2 regions of the Aeromonas sp. R6-2 genome follow, and region 2 is predicted to be linked to the other one. Evidence: riboswitches for the same ligand, from Rfam matches in the RefSeq annotation. Region 2 holds a riboswitch; the other holds the start of a gene.
What was found. Region 2 has a riboswitch for cyclic di-GMP ahead of AB5Y48_RS15380 (glycosyl hydrolase family 18 protein). Riboswitches for the same ligand answer to the same signal wherever they lie in the genome.
Positions count from the first base shown of each region.

Region 1: it holds a riboswitch for cyclic di-GMP, as region 2 does, so the genes downstream of both, AB5Y48_RS02495 (glycosyl hydrolase family 18 protein) here and AB5Y48_RS15380 (glycosyl hydrolase family 18 protein) in region 2, are expected to answer to the same signal.

Region 1 covers NZ_JBFODE010000015.1:18,659-22,859, forward strand. Annotated here, with positions in the region: gene AB5Y48_RS02495 (glycosyl hydrolase family 18 protein) at 1-2,463, opposite strand, end outside; cyclic di-GMP riboswitch class I at 2,785-2,872, opposite strand; gene AB5Y48_RS02500 (PAS domain-containing hybrid sensor histidine kinase/response regulator) at 3,078-4,201, opposite strand, start outside.
Region 2 covers NZ_JBFODE010000057.1:18,754-22,954, reverse strand. Annotated here, with positions in the region: gene AB5Y48_RS15385 (ExeM/NucH family extracellular endonuclease) at 1-2,003, opposite strand, end outside; cyclic di-GMP riboswitch class I at 2,285-2,371, shown strand; gene AB5Y48_RS15380 (glycosyl hydrolase family 18 protein) at 2,482-4,201, shown strand, end outside.

The DNA.
Region 1 (4,201 bases), on a different contig from region 2:
ATCCCAACCGAGCTGTACCTGGCTCAGCAACTGCCACTGGTCGGCAGTACGGCTCGGCTCGTTGCCCTGAGTCCAATACTTGGCCTGCCACACCAGCTGGTTGTGGCTCACCTTCTCGCCGCCGTTATAGGTCTTGCTCCCCTGCCATGCAGGCCAGTTGGCCGCCTCCGGGTCAGTGGTCTGGCAACCGCCCCCGGTGCTGGCAGGCTTGACGGTCAGGCGCGTCGCCACGCTGGTATCCAGCGCGCCGTCGGAGACGGTCAGGGTCAGATCATAGGGGGTATCGGCGGTAACGCTCGGGCCTGTGACCACCAGGGTGGCACCGGTTTGCCCGGTGGCGGTGAGGCCGGCGGGTACCGTCCACTGATAGGTGAGCGCGTCCCCGTTGGGATCGCTGGCGCTGGCCTGGATGGTCACCTGCTTGCCCGACTCCACGCTGGCGCTGGCCGGCACAGTGACCACGGGAGGCAGATTGGGCTGGGGTGCCTTGTTGGTCACCACCACCTGATCGCTGGCCTTGAGCCCCTGATCGTCGGTGACGGTCAGTTCGAACACCAGATTGATGTCGGAACTGACCCCGTCGAGCACCACTCTGGCCTTGGCCTGACTGGCGTCGAGCAGAGAGGCTTGCGGGCCCGAGAGCTGCTTCCAGCTGTAGGTCAGCACACCATTTTCCGGATCGTGAGAGGCGCTGCCGTTGAGGATGACCTCGGTCGGGCCGGTCGCGCTCACATCGCTGCCGGCATTGGCCACCGGCGGCTTGTTGACCGGCGGAGTGGTGCCACCATCCCCATTGCCGAGCCCTTCGTGCATGGCGTTGAGGATGTCGCCGTTATCGGCGTCGATCTCCCAGGCGAACAGACCACCCAGCTGGTTGGCCTGCACGTACTGTCCCTTGGCCTTGACCGAGCGGTCGTTGTCGAAGCTGATCAGATCGCCGGTACCGGCGTTGAACAGATAGGGGGCCTCGGCCATCTCGTCATACCCCTTCTCCCAGCCTGCGCCCATACGGTTGTTGACGATGTCGCGATAATCCACGACGCCGTTCTCCCAGGTTCCCTTGACCGGGCCGGTGGCGGTACCGGTGAAGGGGTTGCCGGCCTGATAGCCACTCACCCCGGTCCAGCCCCGACCATACATGGCGGCACCCACCACCAGCTTGCCGGGCTCGACCCCCTGATCCAGCATCGCCTTTACCCCCTTGTCGGTGGTGTACTTGGTGGCCGGATCCCAGCTCGCCGCGTAGAGGTTGGTCTGGTGACCCAACTCGGTATTGCTCCAGGCGCCGTTGAAGTCGTAGCTCATCAGGAAGATGTGATCCATGTAGGGCTGGGCCGCCTTGTAGTCCACCTTGGCGATCTTGTCGCCACCGGCACTGATGGCCGAGGTGAGCTCATACTTGCGCCCGGTCTGGGCCTCCAGCTCGTCGAGCATGGCACGCAGCTCTTTCATCAAGGTCACATAGGTCTGGCCATCGTTCGGCCCACCCAGGCCGGGATTGGCCCCCTGTCCACCCGGGAACTCCCAGTCGATATCCACCCCGTCGAAGAACTTCCAGGTCTGCAGGAACTCTTTCACCGAGGCGACGAAGGTGTCGCGCTTGCTCTTGTCACCGAGGAAATAGAAGGGGTCGGAGAGGGTCCAGCCGCCCACGGAGGGGAGAATCTTGAGATCCGGGTAGGCCTGTTTGAGCGCCATCAGGGCACCGAAGTTCCCCTTGTAGGGCTCGTCATAGGCGGTCAGGCCGCTCTGGGGCATCTGGATGGCGGCCCAGGGATCGTGCATGGCCACCTTGAAATCTTCACGACCGGCACAGGCACGCTGCAACGCCTCGAAGCTCCCCTCGATGGCCTTGAGGCTGTCATTGATGCCGTTACCACCGCAGATGGGGGTGAAACCGTAGAGGATATGGGTGAGGTTTTGGGCCGGGATCTTGTCGACGGTAAATTTGCGACCATAGACACCCCACTCCACGTAGTAGGCGCCCACCACCTTGCCCGACTTGTTGACGTAGGGCTTGTTGTTCTCCTGCAGCGGCGCCTTGAGGGGTTTGAGGTGGCTGCCGTCGGTGTCGGCCACCACTATCTCCTTGGCGTCTGAGAGGGTGCAGCCATCCCCATTACAGAGGGCCACCTGCATCTGGTAACGCCCCCCTTTGCTCACCTTGAAGGTGGCCGTGCCGGAGGCCGCAGCCGGACCGGACCACACCTCCTTGCCATCGAGCAACACCTTGGCAGTCTGGCCGACATCGCCACTCCAGAGGTTCCAGCTCACGCTGACATCGGCAGCGTCTTTGACCTTGACCAGCTTGTTGTAGGCGGTGGCAGCCTGATCCACCTCGATGATGGCGAATTTGGTCTCACCCCAACCTATGGTGGGTTTACCCGGTGCCGCCGCATGCGCAGTGGTCGCCGCCAGGGTGCCGACCAGCAGGGCCAGCGGTGTGAGTTTTGGACTTAGCATAGTGAAAATCCCTGTTTGTTATGGAGTTTTCCCCCGCTTGGCACGAGGGTGTATCACCGCCGAGCCATCGGACCCAGGGCAAGGCCAGATGATCAGAGCAGCATTGCAGCAAGCCGTTGGCATCGAGGTGTGCCTGTTATAGGCACCCGGCGATACCGCTGCTTTCGAAATTGTGTCGTTTTTTTGGTCATCGCCCGATACATCATCGGGAGAGGTTGCACCGGGAGCAGTGCCAGAGGAGGCGCTACCCCGGTAATAGCCGAACAGGTGAACGCAACGGACAGGTACGGGCTACCCCTTGGCAAAGGCGGCCCAACAACCCGTGGAGGCCCCGCTATCTTAGGTCTTTCAGACCCTTAGACCGGAGGCTTTGCGTCCCGACCTTTCGACCGGTTTGCCCTTAACACAACTTGTTTCGCGACGAAAATAAATCGCATACCAAATATAGGGGGGGAGCAGGAAGAAAGGCCACCTAGTAAAAATGACAGGTGATAAGTATTCAAAGTGGTCCTGTTACGGGAAACGGACGATAAACATCCCCCAATGGGGGGCTAACTCCCCCGTTTCCACTGCAACAAGCCACTTCTATTCGGTGATGAATAATGGGAGCTGCGTCACGCCACGTCGCCAAGCAGGCTGTTCATCAGGGCTCGCAGCTTGAGAGGTTTGACCGGCTTGCTCACATAACCGTGGCCCTGCTCCCGGATACGGCGCAGCAGATCCGGGTTACGATCGGCGCTGATGATGATGCCGCGGATCGGCTCACCATGAAGAAGCCGCAACCGCTCCAGCGCCTGCAGACCACTCTGTCCGCGATCCAGGTGGTAATCGGAGAGCACCAGATCCGGCACAAACCCGCTCTCCACGGCGTTGCTGGCCCCCTCGGCATCCGCCACACAGCGCACCTCGCATCCCCAGCGGCGCAACAGGGACTCCATGGCCAGCAGGATCTCCGGCTCGTTGTCGATGCAGATCACCCGGCACCCCGCCAGCAGTGAGTCGCTGGCGGCCACAGGCATACTCGGCCTGAGGCTGACCCCGAGGGGGGCGACGCAGGCCAGGGTGAGGGAGAAGACTGAGCCACGCCCGGGCCAGCTGCGCATCCCTATCTGATGGCCCAGCACGGTGGCGATGCCACGGGCGATAGCCAGCCCGAGTCCAAGCCCCTGCTCCATAGCGGTGCGGGAGTGGTCGAGGCGCAGAAACTCCTCGAAGATCTCGCTCTGCTTCTCTTGCGGTATGCCGGGGCCGTTGTCCCATACCTCGATGCGCACTCGATCGCCGACCCGGCGACAGCCGAGCAACACCTTGCCCCCCGGGTTGTAGCGAAAGGCGTTGGTGAGGAAGTTCTGCAGCACCCGGCGCAGCAGCCTGGCGTCCGAGTGAACCGTCAGGGAGCAGGGCACCACAGTGAGGTCCATCCCGCCCGCCTTGGCCAGCACTCCGAACTCCGCCTGGAGGGTCTCCAGCACCCCGGCCAGGAGAAAGTCGCTCTTGCGCGCCTTGAACTTGCCGGCCTCGAGGCGGGAGATATCGAGCAAGTCCGAGATGAGATCCTCGGCCGCCTCCAGGGCCGTGTCGATGCGCTCGGCCAGGTGCGCCGGCTCACCCGGTGGCAGCTGCTCGCGCAGGGCCGACGCAAACAACTTGGCGGCATTGAGGGGTTGGGTGAGATCGTGGCTCACCGCGGCGAGAAAACGGCTCTTGGAGTGGTTGGCCCGCTCCACCTGCTGGTTGA
Region 2 (4,201 bases):
GCCAACGAGCCCGTGTACTGAGTTCCGTACTCGAACAGGTTGCTTTCGAACGAGTTGATATGCCAGTCGGCCACGCCGGCTACCTTGCTCACCAGTGCCGGATTGCCCAGCGCATAGTCCAGGGTACCCAGCTCGCCATCATAGCTGTAGGAGATGGCCTTCTCCTTGTTGAACTTGACGTTGAGATCGACGAGACCATAGCTCTTGGTGATCTCGCGTCCCAACTGCTCGTAGGGTTGCTCGCCAATAAAGGTGTGAGAAGCCGAGACTATCTTGCGCTCGCTGCTGGCCGGCTGGTAGTCGGTCAGGACGCGGATCGGATCCTCTTTGGCGTAGGAGTTGAAGTCCCCCACCAGCAGTACCTGGCCAGGCAGCTTGCTGACCGCTTCGCCCAGTACCTTGGCGGCGGTGACGCGGAACTCGGTGCACTTGCCCTGCAGATCGGCAGGCTCTGTCTTGCCATCACCATTCTCATAGCAACCCGAGCCCTTGGACTTGAGGTGGTTGACCACCAGAGTCAGGGGATCCTTGCTGCCCGCAACCGTGAAGCTCTGTACCAGGGAGTCGCGCTGGCCGGCGCTCTTGGCGACGCCACCGACGGTGTAACGCTGCTCCGGCATCTTGATGACGGCGGCATCCCCCGCCGGGGTCAGCTTGGCCGGACGATAGAGCATGGCCACCATGATGGCATCGCCACCGAAGAATTTCTCACCGGTCAGCAGGGCGGCAGGCAGGCGAACATAGGCATAGTGCTTGCTCGCATCCTTCTGCTGTTCATTGAGGCGACTGACCAGATTATGGATGGCTGAGTTGTCACCAAAGCCGTTGTTTTCCATCTCCATCAGACCGAGCAGGTCTGCGTCCATCTCTGTGATGGCATTGGCTATCTTGGTGCGCTGCTTCTCGAACTCGGCCTGGGTCTTGGCTCCGCGGTTGCAACCCTTGGCATTGTCGGCATCCGCTTGATCCTTGCACAGGACGTTGAGATCGCCGCCAATGCTGGAGTGGCTGGTGAAGTAGTTGAGCACGTTAAAGCTGCCGACTCGCAGGTCGCTGCCGGGAGTGCGGGCCGGTGCGCTCTGGCGGTCCTCTCCCTGGCTACGCAGCAGGTTACCTGCGGTCAGGGTGACATCGTTCGGTACGACCAGGCGGAAGGCGTTCTTGTTGTAGACAACGACCCCTTCCAGACCATCGAGCTGATCGCCGATACGCAGATAGCCCTGATCCGCATCCAGAGCCGGGAACCAGGGAAGTACCCCATTCGGCGCCTTGTAATCGGATTCGATCACCAGACGGTTGGCACCATTCTTGGCAGCCAGGGTCACGGCATCGGCGCCGCTGGCCACGTGCAACTGGGTGGGCTTGATGAGCGGTGCCTTGTGGGAGAGCTCTACGTTGTTGCGATAGACCTTGTAGTCGAAGCTGAAGTTGCGGGTCAGGTGCAGATCGCTGCTGCTGTCGAGGCGAACCCGCATTCCCTCATGGCGATTGAGGGCTTGGGTCAGGCTCTCCCCTTCATTTATCTGCAGAACCGGGGTCGGCACACTCTTGCCTTGGGCCAGCTCCTGAATACGGGGAGTGGTGCCGTCAAACTTGAGCTTGAGCTGGGTGCCACCGTAGTACTCCTCAACCTGGGCCTCCAGGCAGAGCTCGGCACCCGGTTTGATGTAGGGATACTTGCTGGCAAAGCTCTTGTCGCTGAGGTAGACGAAGATGCCATCCGAGGTGGCCGGGTTGCCATCACCCACAGGATCGGTCAGGTAGAAGCCCTTGGTCAGGCTCTGGCCCAGCGTGGTGACGATGCCCTTGACGTGGAAGGTGCCGGGACTGATGGCGCCGTTGGCAGTGGGCGTGGTCGCCTGGGGGCTGCTGTTATCGCTGCCTTGCAGGGTGGGGATGGTGGTCAGCTGTGCATCGCTTGGGCAGACATAGGCGGCCTGAACGCCAGGGGCGGCCAGGGCCAGCCCCACCGCCAGTGAGAGCAGGGTTCGAGTTGCTTGCATGATGATTTCCTTTAATTTTTTTCTATGCAGTTCCGTAGCCCCGCCGGAGCGGGGGCGCGAATTGTCACATGACTACCAGCTCTGACCAGTGATGGGCTGCACACTTTTGCGATCGGGTTTATGGCCGTATATCTGTTTTATGATGAAGCCAACACTCTGATTTTTAATGTGAAACGCATTGGGGTTCGAATGAACTCGGCAGTGATAAGTTGTTTCTTGTCGCGAATAAAGATTGTCGGCGAGGTGGGCAATTTCTATACTCGACTCGTTCCTGACGGAACCCAGGTTAAGGGCAAACCGATCGAAAGATCGGGACGCAAAGCTTCCGGCCTACCGGTCATCTGACCCAGGGTAGCGGGGCCTCCCAGGATCTCATCGGGTGCAGTGGCACTGTCCAATGCCAGTTGTCTGCCTCTGCGTGGACCTGCCGCGTCTGTCCTTGCCTTGGATAACCATGCCAAGCAACAAGGAAGAAAAAATGCAAAACCACTTTGTCCCTACCCGCCTGGCGGCGTTGGTCGCCGTGGCATTTCTGCCCGCCTGGGCGCAGGCAGCCTATCCCCCCTATGAGGCCGGCAAGAGCTATGGCGCCGGTGATGTCGTCAGCAATGTCGGAGCCCTCTACCAGTGCAAGGAGTTTCCCTACTCGGGTTGGTGTGGTGCCTCGCCCTATCACTATGAACCGGGTGTCGGCGTCAACTGGAGCGATGCCTGGGTGCTCTTTAGCGATGGGGGTCTGCCTCCCGCCCTCGAGCTGAGCGTCAGCTCACCGGCAGCGGGAAGTTCCGTTAACGAGGGCACCGATGTTGCTCTTGCCGTCACCCTGAGCGGAACCAGCACAGACGTGGCCAAGGTTGACTATCTGATCGATGGCACCCTGGTGGCTAGCGCCGCGGCCACCCCGTGGGGGGCGGTCTGGAAGGCGGTAGGGAGTGGTAGTCATGCCCTCAAGGCGCGAGCCCTGGACAAGGATGGCAAGGTGCTGGCCGAGAGCGACAGCAGCTTCAATGTGGCCGCTGTGGTCGCTCCCGAAGCACCCAGGGTGGCCATTGCCAGCCCTGCCGCCGGCGCCAGGGTGACTCTGGGGCGCAGCGTCGCGGTGACCGGCAACGTGACCGATGCCAATAACGATGTGGCCAGGGTCGAGCTGTTTGCGGACGGCAAGAAGGTGGGCGAGGACAATGCCGCCCCCTGGCAGGTGAACTGGACTCCGGATGCCAAGGGCAGTGCATCTCTCAAGCTGGTCGCGACCGACCAGACCAGTCTGACCGGCGAGTCTGCTGCTGTGGCCGTCAGTGTTGAGGAGGCGGCGCCCCCCCCGAGCGGTGGCAACTTATCTTGCGACATTCGTCAGGTCTATCGCCCGGATGGTTACGAATGCATGGGGGACGATCACGCCCGTCGGGTGATCGGCTACTTCACCTCCTGGCGCACCGGCAAGAACGGCCTTCCTTCATATCTGGTGAGCGACATTCCCTGGAGCAAGATCACCCATATCAACTACGCATTCGCATCGGTCGATGAGCAGAGCCACCTTATCAAGGTCGATGACTCGGCCACCAAGATGACCTGGGAGGGAGTACCGGGCGCCGAGATGGATCCCGAATTCGCCTATCAAGGCCACTTCAACCTGCTCTCCAAATACAAGAAACAGTATCCGGACGTGAAGACCCTCATCTCGGTCGGCGGCTGGGCCGATACTCGTGGTTTCTACACGGCTACCACCAAGGGGGACTGCACCGTCAATACGGCGGGGATCACTGCTTTTTCCGACTCGGCGGTGAACTTCATTCGCCAGTATGGGTTTGACGGGGTCGACATCGACTATGAGTACCCCACTTCCATGAAGGATGCTGGCAACCCGAATGACTTCCCCCTCTCCAACCAGTGCCGCGCCAAGTTGTTCGGTAATTACAAGGTGCTGATGCAGACCCTGCGCGAGAAGCTGGACGCAGCAGGCACCGAGGACGGGCGCAAGTATATGCTCACCATCGCCTCACCGGCGTCGGCCTATCTGCTGCGAGGGATGGAGAACTTCCAGGTCACTCAGTATCTGGATTACGTCAACCTGATGACCTATGACTTCCACGGTGCCTGGAACCACTTCGTCGACCACAATGCCGCCCTGTTTGATAACAAGCAGGACTCCGAATTGGCTCACTGGGGGGTCTACACCCAGAAAGAGTTTGGGGGCATCG